DNA from 2 places in the Streptomyces sp. NPDC037389 genome. Region 2 is predicted to be linked to the other one. Evidence: riboswitches for the same ligand, from Rfam matches in the RefSeq annotation. Region 2 holds a riboswitch; the other holds the start of a gene.

Region 1 (7,700 bases), on a different contig from region 2:
AGGTTCAGGGGGTGGACGGAGAGACCGCCGATTGCCTTGTGATGGGTGTTGTCAGCCATGCGAAGGTTCAACTCCCCTGCCGGGCCCGTTATTCCGCGGGCGCCGGTGCCGGCAGGGGATCGGGAGGGTGGACGGACAGGGGTGCCGCGATGTCCTCCAGCGAGCGGCCTTCCGCCCGTACGGCCAGGAACGCGGCCACCACTCCACCCAGGCACATCAGGGCCGCGCCGAGGCAGAAGGCCACGACCGTGTCGGCGACGACGCCGCTCTGGGTGAGGGCCGAGAAGAGGAGCGGGCCGCTGATGCCGCCCGCCGCCGTGCCCACCGCGTAGAAGAAGGCGATGGCCATGGCCCGGGTCTCCATCGGGAAGATCTCGGAGACGGTGAGGTAGGCGCTGCTGGCGCCCGCCGAGGCGAAGAAGAGGACCACCGCCCAGCAGGCGGTGAGGGTGACGGCGTTCAGCTGCCCGGCGCCGAACAGCCAGGCGGTGCCGAACAGCAGGACCCCGGCCAGGAGGTACGTCGAGGAGATCATGATGCGCCGGCCGAGGGTGTCGAAGAGCTTCCCCAGGAAGAGCGGGCCCAGGAAGTTGCCCACCGCTATGACGGCGAAGAAATAGCCGGTGCGGGACGTGGAAACGCCGAAGAAACGGGTGAGGATGGCACCGAAACCGAAGGTGATCGCGTTGTAGAGGAACGCCTGGCCGATGAAGAGGGCGAGGCCCAGGACGGCCCGGCGCCGGTAGTCGGAGAAGACCGTGCGGGCGATGTCACGGAACCCGAAGCTCTCGCGCTGGCGGATGGTGAAACGCCCTTTGGCGGGCGGGAGGGGGATGCCTTTCTCGGCCACGACGCGTTTCTCGATCGACGTGACGAGCCGTTCGGCCTCCTCCGCCCTGCCGTGGATGAACAGCCAGCGCGGGCTCTCCGGCACATGGCGGCGTACGAGCAGGATGACCAGCCCCAGGATGACGCCCAGCCCGAAGGTCAGCCGCCAGCCGACGGCCTTGGCGAAGATGCTGGTGTCGAGCATCAGGACCGACAGCAATGAACCCGCGATGGCGCCGAGCCAGAAGCTGCCGTTGATGATGAGGTCGACACGGCCGCGGTAGGCGGCCGGGATCAGTTCGTCGATGGCGGAGTTGATCGCCGCGTACTCGCCGCCGATGCCGAAACCCGTCACGAAGCGGAAGGTGAAGAACCACCAGGACGAGTACGAGAGCGCGGTCAGGGCCGTCGCGGCCAGATAGACCGCGAGCGTGACCATGAAGAGTCTTTTACGGCCGAAGAGATCGGTCAGCCGGCCGAAGAAGAGCGCGCCGGAACAGGCGCCCGCCACATAGAGCGCGGCCGCCACTCCCGTCACTCCGCCGGAAGTGATCGGCAGTCCGCTGCCCTGCTCGGAGAGACGGCCGGCGATATTGCCGACGATCGTGACCTCCAGGCCGTCCAGGACCCAGACCGTGCCGAGACCGATCACCACGGTCCAATGCCACCGGGACCAGGGCAGCCGGTCCAGGCGGGCGGGCACGGACGTGGTGATCGTCGCGGTGGTCGTCACGTCATCTGATTTCCCGATCGCACACAGAACATTCCCGGGATATCCGATATCGGAGGGTTCTCCGGCCGCTATGACCTGATTGGCCTGTCCGGCTTGCCGACCGGCGGCCCCGCCTGCTCGCTACGGCTCCAGGCCCCTGCCCCGCAGCCACGACAGCGGGTCCACCGGCGCGCCACCGCCCGGCCGTACCTCCAGGTGGAGATGCGGGCCGGTGACATTGCCGGTCGCGCCGACCCGGCCGATGACCGTGTCCGTGCCGACCTTGCCCGACGTGACCACCATCGACGACAGGTGGCAGTACCAGACCTCGGTCCCGTCATCGAGCGTCAGCACGATGCGGTAGCCGTACGCGCCCGCCCAGCCCGCCTGGGTGACGGTGCCGCCGCCGACCGCCTTGACCGGGCTGCCGGTGGGGGCGGCGAAGTCCTCGCCGGTGTGGTTCGCGGACCACATGTTTCCCGCCTGGCCGAAGCCGGCGGTGAGGGTGTAGGAGGCCACGGGGAGGGTGAAGGATCCGCCAGCGGTGCCACGGTGCGCGGAGCCGGACGATCCGGTCGAGTGCCGCTCCGGAGTGCCGGCCGTTCCGGCCGCCTCAGCCGTCGCCGCCCCACCGTCCGCCGCCTCCCGCTGCGCGGCCTCGTACGTCGCCGCCTTCGCGTCCGCCGCCTCGCGCTCGGCCGACTCCCGCTCCGCCGCGGCCTTCTCCGCCGCCGCCTTGCGGTGCTGCTCGGCGGCGGCCTGGGCCACGCGCGCCTGCGCCTCGGCCTCGGCGGCGCCCTGCTGGTGCTCGGCCTGCTGGAGGATGCGGGCCCGCAGCACCTCGCCGGCGTCGGCGGTGTCGCGCACGGTACGTACCGTCTCGACGGGGGCCTGCTGCGCCTCGACGGCCCGCTGCCCGCCCCGCTCGTGGCCGTCGGCCATGAACGAGCCGACGACCGGGATGCTCTGGGCCAGGTCCGGCATGGATATGGAGGGCTGCGGACGGTCCTGGGCGCTGGCCATGCCGCCCGCACCGACCGCCGCGATCATTCCGGCGCCGAGCACCGCCCCGCTGCGCGCCATCGTGCCGCCGCGCGGCTTGACGACACGGTGCCGGCCGCGGACGGGCGCCGCCGGGTGGTCCTCGCCGGGGGCCCACTCGTCGGCCGCCGCCCGGGGCGCGGGGGCGGGGACAGTGGCCTCGGGGGCCGGATCCGGCTCGTAGGGGGGAATGTAGGCGGGAACGAACGGGGGGTCGTACGGAGGGTCGTACGGACTGCCGTCGAACGCGGAGCTGTCGGAGCTGTTGGACGCCACGAGGGCGACTCCTTTCCTTCCTGTTCGCCTACCGGGTTAAGCGTGGGGGTCCCCCCAGGCCGTTCAGGCTCTGGGGGAGGGTTCGGAGGAGGAAGGTCTCCTACAGGCCTGCGTTCGGGCCCGATTCACCCCAAATGATGGTTCCCCGGTTCCGCCCACGGGATTCGGCGAAGGCGCACGGCACCGCCCTTGCGACGGCTGCAACGACCGCGCTGCGTTATCGAACGTTAATAGACAGAGCGGCCGGATTCCAAGCCGAAAGAGTGAACCCAGCTGGCATGTTGGGGTTCTTTATGAAGCGCTTATTTCTGATAGTTCGTCAGTCGTTATGCAACTGAATGCGTGCGGGACGGGCGGTGACCTGGGGACGTTTGTGGGTGATGGGCGCGGTACGGAGCCTGCCGTCGATCCGCCGGATGGCGAGCAGGGCCATGTCGTCGTCCGTACGCCCGCCCGCGTGCCGGGTCACGTCCGCCGCGAGGGAGTCCAGCAGGGCGTCGGGGCTGCGGAACTGCTTGCCGTGCAACCGTGGCTGGGGGTCATAGAACGCCCCGGCCGCGTCCCTGGCCTCGGTGACCCCGTCGGTAAACAGCAGCAACGTCGCCCCCACCGGGAACTCCCACTCCTCCACCCGGTCCGGCCACACACCCAGGTCCTCCATCCCCAGCGGCAGGGCGGGCGCTCGGGGGTGGGTGTCCCCGACGGTGCCGTCGGAATGGAGCAGGAGCGGGGGCGGATGGCCGCGGTTGACGATGCGCAGGGCGCCCGCGCCCGGCTGGACCTCGGCCAGGACGGCGGTGGTGAACCCCTCGGCCTGATCGACGTTCGCGCGCCGTGCGCCCTCCCGTTGCAGCGCGCGCTCCAGCCGCACCGCCAGCCCCTCCAGCGTGCGCTCCTGCTCCGCCGCCTCCCGGAACGCGCCGATCAGGATCGCGACCGCCTCCACCGCGCCGAGGCCCTTGCCCCGCACGTCGCCGACGATGACGCGGACGCCGTACGGGGTGTCCTGCACCGCGTAGAGGTCGCCGCCGATCCGGGCGTCGGCCTGCGCGGCGACATAGCGCGCGGCCACGCGGAGCCCGCCGATCCGGGCCGGGGGCGTGGGCAGCACGGCCCGCTGGGCGGCCTCCGCGACGCTCCGTACGGACGCCAGCCGGAGATTGCCGCGCCGTACGACGCGGTTGATGCCCACGGCGAGCGCGCCGACGATCAGGACGGTGGCGACCTCGGTCACCGACTCGCCCGTCTCCGGCGCCTGCCGCGCGAAGGAGAGCGTGACCATCGCCGCCAGGGCCACGACCGCCGTGAGCAGGGTGGCGAAGAGGGAGAGGAGCGGGGCGGCGACGAGGGGCGCGGAGACGAAGAAGGGAGCGGAGGAGTACTTGGGGGGCGTGAGGACGTCGAAAGCGATGCCGCCGACGATGACGGCGGCGGGGAGGCAGCGGGCGACGACGACCGACGTCACCCGCCCGGGGAGCGGCTCGCAGAGTGCATCCGGCCCGGGCGGTGGCCCGACTCGCTTCCCCACCGTGTGCTCCTGACCGGCCGACGTCCCTTGCTCCATACCCGTCCACCCTTGCGGGCGGGGTACGGCCGGGCGAACGGGGATGCGCCGTTCGAGGCCCCGGCCGACTGGCCGGGGCCTCGGGCCGACGGAGTTTCAGGAGGTCGGAGCCTCAGGGCCACAGGCCGGAAGAGGCTCGGGCCGTCAGGGCCTCAGGAAGCGGCAGGACGACGACCGCCGCCGCCGGCGCCGCCTCGGCGCGACCGGCCGACGGCGTTGCCCGGACGGGTGCCGCCGGAGCGCCGGGAGCCCTCGCCGCCGTTGCCGCCGAAGCCGCGGAACGGACGGCCGCCGCCGTTGCCCGCACCGGAGCCGGAGCCGGCGGCCGAACCGGCACCCGAACCGGAACGCGAGCGGGAGCGGGAACCGCGCGAGCGCGACGGCTTGGCACCCTTGTCGCCCTGACCGCCCTGCGGCTGGGCCGGGGCCGGCGGCGCGATGACGACAGGGACACCGCTGGGCTCGCGGGCACCGGTGATACGGGCCAGCTCGGGGTCGGTCGGGTAGGTCTTGATGACGTTCGCGGTGATCTCCGCCGTGGTCATCATGCGGCTCATCTCGCGCCGCTGCTCGGGCAGGACGAACGTGACGACGGTGCCGGACTCACCCGCGCGAGCGGTACGGCCGCCGCGGTGGAGGTAGTCCTTGTGGTCGACCGGCGGATCGATGTTGACGACGAGGTCGAGACCGTCGATGTGGATGCCGCGCGCGGCGACGTTCGTCGCGATCAGCGCGGTGACCTGGTCGGTCCGGAACTGGTCCAGCACCCGGTTGCGCTGCGGCTGGCTCTTGCCGCCGTGCAGCGCGGCGGCGCGGACGCCCTGGGACAGCAGCTTCTTGACCAGCCGGTCGGCGCCACGCTTGGTGTCCACGAACATGATCACGCGCCCGGCGCGGGCCGCGACCCGGCTGACCGCGTCCTTCTTGTCCTGGTCGGTGACGTGGAACAGGTGGTGGTCCATGGTCACCACCGCGCCCACCGACGCGTCGACGGAGTGCGTCACCGGGTCGGTGAGGAAGCGGCGGACGAGCCGGTCGACGTTGCGGTCCAGGGTCGCGGAGAACAGCATCCGCTGACCGCCCGGGGCGACCTGCTCCAGCAGCTTGGTGACCTGCGGCAGGAAGCCCATGTCGGCCATCTGGTCGGCCTCGTCCAGAACCGTGATCGCCACGTCGCGCAGCGAGCAGTCGCCGCGCTGGATGAGGTCCGCGAGCCGGCCCGGCGTCGCGACGAGCACCTCGGCGCCGCGCGCGAGGGTCTGGGCCTGCCGGCCGATGGACATGCCGCCGACGACCGTGGTCATCCGCAGGTTGACGGCGGTCGCGTACGGGGTGAGGGAGTCGGTGACCTGCTGGGCCAGCTCCCGCGTGGGCACGAGGACCAGCGCGAGCGGTCGCTTCGCCTCGGCGCGCCGACCCGCCGTACGGGCCAGCAGCGCCAGGCCGAAGGCGAGGGTCTTGCCCGAGCCCGTACGGCCACGGCCGAGGACGTCACGGCCGGCCAGCGAGTTGGGGAGGGTCGCCGCCTGGATCGGGAAGGGCTCGGTGACGCCCTCGCGGGTCAGCGTGGAGAGCAGACCGCCGGGCATGTCCAGCGCGGCGAAGGAGTCGACGGCCGGCAGGGCCGGCGTCGTGCTGACGGGCGTCTCGAACTCACCCTGGAGAGGGGCGGCGGGGCGACGCTCGGGCTGACGTCCGCCACGGGAACGGGCGGGACGGCCGGAACGGGCGGGGCCCGCCGGACGGCCGGAACGGGCGGAGTCGGCGGAGCGGGACTCCGAGGAGCGGGCGGGGCGTGCGGAACGAGTCATTCGGGGGACCTTCCCTCAGTGGGGTGGCACGCCCGGTTCGGGGACCTCGTTCGCGGGGCGGCCCTGGACGGACGTTCCGGCGTGAGCCCTGGGCGCGCTGGCGCGGGGCGGCAAAAGGCCCGCACCCAGTGGCGCGGGCCTTTTGTCGTGCTGTGCCGCGTGACGCGTCGAGGCGTCACGCTAGGCCGGACGGATCCGGCCGGGGTCGTCAGATGTTGACGATGTTCTCCGCCTGCAGGCCCTTCTGGCCCTGCGTGACGTCGAAGGAGACCTTCTGGCCCTCGAAGAGCTCACGGAAGCCGTTCGTGGCGATGTTCGAGTAGTGGGCGAAGACGTCGGGGCCGCCGCCGTCCTGCTCGATGAAGCCGAAGCCCTTTTCCGAGTTGAACCACTTCACGGTGCCGGTAGCCATGTCTTACTCCTTTGGATGGGGTGGGTCCCCAGACCGGAACAGACCGGCAAAAACAAAAATGCGCCATCGGCTACAGAACCGAGGCGCACACAAGTTCATGGGTACCACAATTGCAACTTGGTCGACCGTACCATACGACCACCCGGGATGGCCATGGCCTTCTCCCCGCCAAGGCCCGGGGCGGGCACCCCGCCACCCCGGCTCCCTCCCCTACCGCGCCCCTATAACTCGACGCCCTGAGCCCTGGCATGGCGGTCGGCGGCCACTTCCGCCTCCGCCTCGTCGAGATACACCTCACAGACGAGCCGTCCGTCGGCCGTCATGTTGTGCTCCAGCTCCCAGAGGCTGACCTCGCCGCCGCCCTCCAGCAGGAACGCGTGCTCGTAGAACCGGCACCAGGTGGCGTCGCGGCCCGTGGCCCGGCGCCTGGGCTTGGTGATCAGCGCGATGTGGTGGCCGAGCGCCCCCTGGAGCAGCTCGCGGACGACCTCCCCGGGCCCGTCCGCATTCTCCGCGCGGCGCAGCAGCCTGCGGGCATGGTCGGGCGAGGCCTCGGAGACGTACTCCCGGCGGGGCCTGGTCGGGCCCATCGCGAGGAGCAGCTCCTCCGCCAGCCAGGCGGGCAGCTCCTCGGACTCGCTCCCCGGTCCGATGCCCCCGCCGCCGATCCGGTCGTGCACCCGGCGTTCGGCGGCGTCGAGCGCGCCGTCGTCGGTGTAGAGCTCGTAGAGGAAGCGCTCCTGCGGTCCCGTGTCGTGCTCCAGCTCGTAGAGCACGAGGCTGCTGCCGTCGGCGAGCAGGAAGATGTGCCGGTAGGTGTTGCACCGGAGGGGACGCCGGCCGTCGTTGCGCTGACGGTACGAGCGGAGCTCGGTCTGGTGCATCAGCGCCGTGCGCAGCCGGTCCAGGAGCGGCTCGCCGATCTCGAAGCCGTTCTGGGCCCGTTTCAGCAGCTCCGCCACCTGCTCTGCGGGCGTCTGCTCGGCTGGCGTCTGCTCGGCGGGCGCCCGCTCGGAGCCGGTGGAGCCGTCCGGCTCGCCGCCCCGCCCGCTCTCG
Region 2 (7,700 bases):
ATATGCCGATGAAAAGTGACCGGTCAAGACAGTGGATGTGACCGGGATATGACTGGCCGGATGCATACTCATGGAAACTTCTGTTGTTTAAGGGGAGACGACCGAGGTACGGGCGAAGCACCCTAGTTCCGGGGGCACTTGCCCGTCCCGGCGGAGACGCCCCGCACCCCGCGCCGGGCCCGTCCTCCGGCCCGGCGGGGGGAGCCGATTCGGTCAAATCCGGGGAGCCGGGATCCGCCACAAGGAGCTGGGACGGTCCTCTCCCCCCTCGTGGGACTCGAAGGCGATCCAGCGGCCGTCCGGGGACCAGCTGGGGGCACCGTCGTAGGTGTCGGGGTTCCTGGTCACCCGGACCGGGACCCCGGCGCCGTCGGCGGGGATGACGAAGATCTGCGGGAGTTCCAGGCCGCCCGCCGTGGAGGAGAACACCACCGACCGCCCGTCCGGCGACCAGCTGGGGTCGGTGTGCTCCCCCGCGCCCCGGGTGAGACGGCGCAGCCCCGAGCCGTCCGCGTTCATGACGTACAGCGCCCAGTCCTCGCCGTCCTCGTCACGCCGCTGGAAGACCAGCCGGTCGCCCTTGGGGGACCAGTTGGGCTGGCGGTTGTCGCTCCGGGTGGCGGGGCCGTCCAGGAGCTTGGTGGCGCGGCTGCCGTCGCGGCGGACCTTCCACAGGGAGCCGAGCGCGGCGCGGTCGCCGGAGCCCTCGCGCTCGACGCTCTCCTGGAAGACGATCCACGTGCCGTCCGGGGAGAAGCTGGGCTCCAGATAGCCGGAGGGGCCGCCGTGCTCGGTCACCCGGGTGGGCCGTCCGCCGGGCTTCAGCACCCAGACCTCGTCGCGGCCGCCCGCCCGGTCGGAGGCGAAGGCCACCTCGCCCGTCGGGTTCCAGCTCGAACCCGGCAGGTTCACGGCCGCCTTGTCCCGCTCGTCGAGCAGGGTGCGGGGCGCGGCCCCCGGCGCGGCGCCGGCGCCGTCGTCCAGGGGCAGGACGCGCAGGGCGGCGGCGCCCTCGTTGTAGCCGTCCTGGAAGACGGTGAAGAGGAGCGACCGGCCGTCCGGGGAGAACGCCGGGTTCTGGGCGCTGGCCCGGCGGCCGCCGCGGAAGAGCGGTTCGGCCCGGTCGGCCCGCCGGGAGCCCGATGGACCCTGGTCCGGCTCCTCCGTGTCCTCGCCGCCGCAGGCGGTCGTCAGGGAGGCGGTCAGGATCGCTGCGACGAACAGACGTCTGCGCACCGGGCCGACCGTAGCGGAGCCGACCGCCGTCCAACAGGGTTGTGCCGGAAGGAGCGGAGGTGGCTACAGTCCCGGCAGGGGCACTGGTGCAGGCAGGGGCACCGGTGCCGGCAGGGGTGCCGCGTTCGTCAGGAGCTTGGGCACGGAGGCGAGGAGGGCCTGGAGATCGGCGGTCACCTTGCTCACCAGGGCCGTGACCTTGGCGACGTCCTTGGCGTCGACGGCCGCCAGCAGGTCGTTCACATCCTTGACCAGGGTGTCCAGCTGCGATTTGACGTCCGAGACCGGGTCGACCGCCAGGCCGTCGGTGCCGGGGCGGGCCGGGGTCTTGGCCTTGACCGCCCGGACGTCGGCGAGCAGTCGCTCGGCCGATTCCCGCAGCCGCACCCTCAGGTCGCGCAGGTGCTCCACGTCGGGGTTCCAGGAGTCGGCCTCCTTGGCGATCCGGGAGCCGAGGTTGAGCGTCTCGCCCAGGCTGCCGATGGAGTCCGAGCGGCTGTCGGCCTCGGGGACGGAATCCACGGCGGCGGGCTCCGCAGCGGCGGGCTCCACGGCGACGGACTCCACGGCGACGGGCCGCGCCGCGCGGCCGGCGGCGAGCGCGGGTCCGGTGACGCCCAGGGTGACCGAGCCGCAGACGAGGGCCGTGGCTATCGCGATGAGCTTGGTGCTGCGCATGCGGAAGACTCCCTTCGAGACACCTGCCGGGACGCGACCACCGTCCGCCGCGCCGGATGGGCGCGCAACCGGCCGTTCTTGGTGACCGGCGCCGGGCGCTCGGCCCGCACACCCGGCTGAGCTGGGAATTCACCCGAAAGAACAGCGGGGGCGGCGCCATCCGGCCCTGCGGCCGAAAGGGTTCGCCCCCATGGCCGGGAGCGCTCCCCCGGGCAGGCAGAATCGAGGGGTGTCCAGAAGAAGCTCACGCTCCCCGAAGCCGCCCGTCGTCACCGCCGGCTCGCCCTGCCCCTGTGGGCTCGACGCGACCTACGGCGACTGCTGCGGCGCCTTCCACGGCGGCCGCGCCACGGCCCCCACGCCCGAGCGCCTGATGCGCTCGCGCTACAGCGCCTTCGCCGTCCTCGACCCCCTTTATCTGCTGCGGACCTGGCACTCCTCCACGCGCCCGGCCGACCTCGACCTCGACGCCGGGATCCGGTGGACCGGGCTGGACGTCCTGGCCACGACCGGCGGCAGCGCCTTCCACGACGACGGCACGGTCGAGTTCCGCGCCCACTACGAGGCGCACGGCGAGGCCGGCTCCCAGCACGAGCTCAGCCGCTTCGTGCGGGAGGACGGCCACTGGGTCTATCTGGACGCCGTGGACTAGGGAGTGTCCGGTGGGTCGCGGCGATTCGCCGGACTCCCTGAGGTCACGCCGCGCCGTGGATGGCTCACTCCTGATGTTGATCATGGCCGGGATGCGTCTGGCGGAAGCCGGGAGGGTGGCTCCAGGCTGAGTGGGCCGCAGCCGGCTTCGTAGTCGGCGCGGCACCTTTGTGTTGTCCCAGGTGTGAGAGAGGTCCGAGTTGGCCACCGTTGAAGAACGCGTAGAGAAGGTCGTCCGCGAGCAGCTGGACATCGGTTCGGACAGGATCCCGAGGGAGGCATCCTTCATCAATGACCTCGGATCGGACTCCTTGGGCCTGATCGAACTGAAGATGGCTTTCGAGTACGAATTCGACATGGAGATCCCTGACGCGGAAGCCGAGCGGCTGACCACCGTGGGAGCCGTCATGGACTACATCGCGGCCCGCCAGCGATAGGCGCACGCCGATCCCGGTCAGCGATCTGCGTGCGCTCCAGCGCTTCCAGAGGACGAGCCGATGGCCACGGCCGGGTTCCGCTTATCGTCCGCGAGACGCCGCAGCCCCTGCACCGGCGTCTCCGCAGTGGCTGCGGCCGTGAGCCCGTCGGCCGGCCGACGGGCGTTGTCGCCGCACGCCCCGCAGTGGTGCCCGAGGCGGGGAACGACATGGGCCCCTGGTCGGCCACCCGGTGTTCCGGGTGGCCGGTCGCGGCGTGGGCCTGTTCGAGGACGACGTGGGCGATGACCCCGCCGTAGCCGTAGCTGGAGACCCCTGCCCTGCGCGGACGGCCCGTGCGCGGCCACGGCATCAGCGAGGTGGCCACCCGCAGCCGCGCGGCCTCCCAGCCGATCGCCGGGCTGGGCACCGGGCAGTGTGTGCTGGACGGGATCCGGTCATGGTGCAACGCCAGGACCGTCTTGATCGGGCCCGCCACCCCCGCGCCGGCCTCCAGGTGCCCGATGTTCGGTTCGACCGAACCGATCGGCAACGGCTCCCGGGCCGGCCGCCCGGCCCCGGCCACAGCGCCCAGGGCCGCGGCCTCGACCGGATCACCCACCGGGGTGGAGACGGTGAAGCCGTAGCAGGCGAGGGACACGTGTGCCGATAGCGGTCAGCAGACCAACGCTGATCCCGGCTTCAGGTCGAGTCTGCCGCAGCGGTGGCCAGTTCGAGGCGGGATCTCATGCGTCCGGAAACAGCGGGGACAGGGCCCGCCGACCGGCGTCGGTGAGCCGCTTGTCGCTTCGCGGCGGCTTCGGGAGAACAGGGCCGTCACGGCTGAATCGAGTGAGGCGGTCCAGCTGTCGAAGTCGGCTGCCGTGCCCCCCATACCTCCCGTCAGGCGGGCAGGTCGTAGGGCCGGACCGTGTGCCCCTCCCAGACCTTCCTGGACGGCTCCTCCGGGTACGGCGCCGTGCTCGTCCCCGTGTCGAGGAGCCGGGTGAGCCGTCCGTCGTCGGCCCGGTGGGCGGGCCAGCCCGGGTCGCCGTGGGTCGCGAAGGCCGTCCACGACCGGCGGATCCCGTCCCCGATCGCCACCAGGTCCTCGGGGACCGGCCCCTCGCCGAGCAGCAGCCGGGCCTGCGGTGCGTCGTAGGTGCCGAACAGCATCGCCACGTCGAGCCCGTGGGCGGCGCCGAGCGCCCCGCCCAGGGCGGGCGCGGGCCGGCGCAGCTCGTACAGGTACGCCGTGCCGCCGCCGGCGGTGTGGGCCTCGGCGAGGTGGAGCGAGGGCATGCGGAACAGGACGTCGCTGTGGACGGTCTCGAAGAGTTCCACGGGGGCGGCGTCCGGGTAGGCGGCGCGGTAGGCCCGGGGGCCGTCGGGGCCGGGGGCGAAGGCGGTCAGCACCGCGTTCGTGTCCTCGTCGGTGACCTTGTCCCGGCCGCCGCTCATCACCAGGAACGGCCGGAACTCGTCGCGGGTGTGACCGGTCAGCAGGTCCACGCCGCTCGCCCGGCCGTCGGGCAGGACCGTCCAGGGCGTCTCCGGTACGAGGTCGCCGTCCACCACGACGGAGAACGGGGAGCCGGTCCGGGCCAGCGGCCCCCAGCGGTCGGCCTGGGCGGGCAGGCCGTACATCATCGGGGTGATCGCCTCGGCCAGCCGCCACGGTTCGATCGTGGCGAGGCCGGAGGCGGTGGGGGTGGTGCCCAGCCGCCCGGCGAGTTCGGCGGCGAGGCCGGAGGCGAGGGCCGGGGTGGTGTAGAGGCCGGGGACTGACTGGGCGATCGCCCGGCGGAAGAGGCCGGCGGCGCGGGGCACGGCCAGCAGGGTGGCGATCGAGCCGGCACCGGAGGACTGGCCGGCGACGGTGACCCGCGCGGGGTCGCCGCCGAAGCCGGCGATGTTCTCCCGGACCCACTCCAGGGCCGCGATCAGGTCGAGCAGCCCCCGGTTGGCGGGGGCGCCGTCGAGTTGGGCGGAGGCCTCGGCGCCCACCCGGTAGTTGAGGGTGACCACGACGAGGCCGCCCTGCCGGGCCAGGAGCCCGGCGTCGTAGAGCGGGTCGCCCGCGTACCCGGAGACATAGCCCCCGCCCAGGATCCACACCAGTACGGGCAGTCCGGAGCCGCCGGGGTCCGGCGACCAGACGTTCAGGGTGAGCCAGTCGTCGCCGGTGGCCGTGCCGGTCGCGGGGATCGGGCCGGACTGCGGGGGCGGCGGGCCGAACTCCGCCGCGTCCCGCACCCCGTCCCAGGAGCGCGGCGCGGCCGGGGCGGCGAAGCGCAGCGCCCCGACGGGCGGCCGGGCGTAGGGGATGCCCCGGAAGACGGCGAGGCCGTCGGTGGTGCGGCCTCGTACGGTGCCCTGGGCCGTGCGGGCCTCCGGGCCGGTGACGTCGCTCATCGTCGCTCCCTCCCCGCGCCCGGAGGCGGCACCCCCGTGCGCGGACGCGGATGATCGGGCGGCCCGGGTCACGGACCGCCCGGTCAGGGAGCCTAGTTGACGCGTCCGTACCAGACGCTGCCGGTCCAGATCTTCTCCTGACGGACCGTGGCGCCCGGCTTGGGGGCGTGCCAGATCTTGTTGCTACCCGCGTAGATCCCCACGTGGTAGACGTTGCTGCCCGAGTGGAAGAAGACCAGGTCACCGACCTGGCGGGAGCCGCTGGAGATGTGCCGGGTGCGGTTGTACTGGTCGGCGGCCACGCGGGGCAGGTTCTTGCCGACCTTCTTGAACGAGTACTGGGTCAGGCCCGAGCAGTCGAACCGGTTCGGGCCGGCCGCGCCGTACTGGTAGGGGGAGCCGGCCTTGCCGGCGGCGACCCTCAGGGCCTGCTCACCGGGTGTGGCCGCGGAGGCCTCGGAGGCGAGGCCGGGGACGAGCACCGATGCCGCCAGCGTTGCGGCGGTGACGGCGGAGGCGGCGCCGGCCCGGGATATGAGAGCGGGTATGCGAGGCATAGCAGACATGCCGAAGCCCTTCGACATCCGCCTGCGAAAGATGACCTGTCGGGTTCGGGCTGCGAAGTTGCCCGGCCGGATTTCCCGGCTTCACCCCAAGGACCACCGACTTCGTGATCCGTACCGCTCGGGTCTCCCGCTCCTGCCGATCCATCAATTCGATGCCGCACCCGGGACGGCGGCAGGACTCGGCGTCCGCCCGGGTGGCCCGCCATGGTGACGGGATCTTGTGTTCGGTGAGAGATCCTGCACCATGAATCATTCAAATCCGGCACCCGGGCGGCCATCTGTGAACTTCTTCACTTCGGGAGCAGACCCGGAACCGCGCTCCGCGCGCCCCCGCCGAACTGGCCCTAAACCCTTGTTCCCACGGGTACTTGCAGCATGGAACGAGTAATTCCGGGAATGCCGTTCAGCAGGGCCGGCGCCAGGCGTCCAGCTCCAGCTTCTTCTGCATCGAGCTCAGCCCGAGCCGCCGCGCGGTGGCGCAGAACTCCCCCGTCGACAGTTCGTATTCGACATGGAAGACCGCTTTGTTATGTTTTACGAAGGGGGTGAGCTTCTCGCACTCGTCGTACTGGGCGCACTGCTCGTTCACCGCGAAGTCGAAGACGTTCACCAGCTGCGGGATCTGGTCCAGGTCGTTCTTCAGCCCGATGGCCAGGCCTCGCTCATGGGCGAGATCCGCCAGCATCCGGTTGAAGGCCAGCTGGTGGTCGGCCGTCAGCGGAAAGCCGGTGGAGTTGCGGAATCCCTCGGTCAGGTCGGGTTCGACGGCGTCGAATCCCTTCTGCCGGCACATGTCCATCCGGGCCGCCATGAGCGGCCGCAGGGTGTCGAGGCGACGGATGTCGAACCATTTCTCGCCCTTCCACCCCTTGTTCTTGTTGCCGAGCAGGTTCTTCGGGAATTTCCCCTGGTCGGGCCGGAAGTCCTCCCAGGCACCGGCATTGATGTAACAGATCGCCTTCCGGCCACTGGAATGCAATTGGGCCACGGTTTCGGCCGAATTCTCGAAGCCGTCGATGTCGTAGACGGGGGCGTCCACCGAGGTGTCGGCCTTTCCGTCCAGCTGCCACTGCCAGCGGGTGCCCGGGCGCGGCTGCCAACGGGCCGCGGCCGGTGGCGAACCAGGTGCCGAACCCGTGGCCGTTCCGCCGGGTGAGGCCGAGGCGTCCGGGACACCGGAGGCCTTCGGCGCGCCCGAGGCACGCGGAGTGCCCGAGGCGTGGGGGGCCGCCGTGGCGCCGTCGTCGTCCCGGTCCGGCCCGTCGTCGTCGGCGGGCGAGGCGGAGCAGCCCGCGAGGACCAGCAGCAGCGCGGCGCACAGCCCCGCGCGGACGCGCCACGCGCTCATGCCGTGCCCCCCGCCGCGAGACCGGCGGCCGCCACGGGCACCGAGCGCCAGGGGTTGGCCCCCGTGCCCGGCACCGCGCAGTGGACCGCGGCACCGCGCGCCCCCGCCGTGCGGGCCACTTGCCCCTCCCGCCCCTCGGGCACCCCGTACACCAGATGGCAGAAGCGCTCCGGTGGATGCCCGGTGGTCCACTCCGGCACCCGGGCGCGCCGGTAGTCCTCCCAGGTGCCCTCGAAGGTGACCAGGAGGTCGGCGAGCGAGGCGTAGCCGGGGTCGGGATGGGTGCCGGGGTTGAGGACGGCCGTACGGGCGCCCAGTACCCGGGCGGCCAGCACCATGCGGCGGTAGCGGGGCAGCGGGGTGTCGTGCGCCGGGACCTGGTCGAGGAAG

The links. A riboswitch is a leader RNA that binds a small molecule or an ion and turns the genes downstream of it on or off. The one in region 2 is predicted to bind cyclic di-AMP.
Region 1: another riboswitch for cyclic di-AMP. It lies ahead of AB0E98_RS09740 (M23 family metallopeptidase); the one in region 2 lies ahead of AB0E98_RS15410 (C40 family peptidase).

Annotation. Positions count from the first base shown of each region.
Region 1 is NZ_JBEZUS010000004.1:31,887-39,586, forward strand. It holds gene AB0E98_RS09730 (aldo/keto reductase) at 1-59, opposite strand, end outside; gene AB0E98_RS09735 (MFS transporter) at 89-1,561, opposite strand; gene AB0E98_RS09740 (M23 family metallopeptidase) at 1,682-2,857, opposite strand; cyclic di-AMP (ydaO/yuaA leader) riboswitch at 2,869-3,037, opposite strand; gene AB0E98_RS09745 (PP2C family protein-serine/threonine phosphatase) at 3,177-4,322, opposite strand; gene AB0E98_RS09750 (DEAD/DEAH box helicase) at 4,574-6,232, opposite strand; gene AB0E98_RS09755 (cold-shock protein) at 6,441-6,644, opposite strand; gene AB0E98_RS09760 (DUF6227 family protein) at 6,866-7,700, opposite strand, start outside.
Region 2 is NZ_JBEZUS010000006.1:196,621-204,320, forward strand. It holds gene AB0E98_RS15380 (hypothetical protein) at 214-1,236, opposite strand; gene AB0E98_RS15385 (hypothetical protein) at 1,300-1,914, opposite strand; gene AB0E98_RS15390 (YchJ family protein) at 2,144-2,566, shown strand; gene acpP (acyl carrier protein) at 2,766-3,002, shown strand; gene AB0E98_RS15400 (ketoacyl-synthetase C-terminal extension domain-containing protein) at 2,971-3,642, opposite strand; gene AB0E98_RS15405 (carboxylesterase family protein) at 3,885-5,396, opposite strand; gene AB0E98_RS15410 (C40 family peptidase) at 5,489-5,962, opposite strand; cyclic di-AMP (ydaO/yuaA leader) riboswitch at 5,967-6,144, opposite strand; gene AB0E98_RS15415 (endo alpha-1,4 polygalactosaminidase) at 6,366-7,310, opposite strand; gene AB0E98_RS15420 (spherulation-specific family 4 protein) at 7,307-7,700, opposite strand, start outside.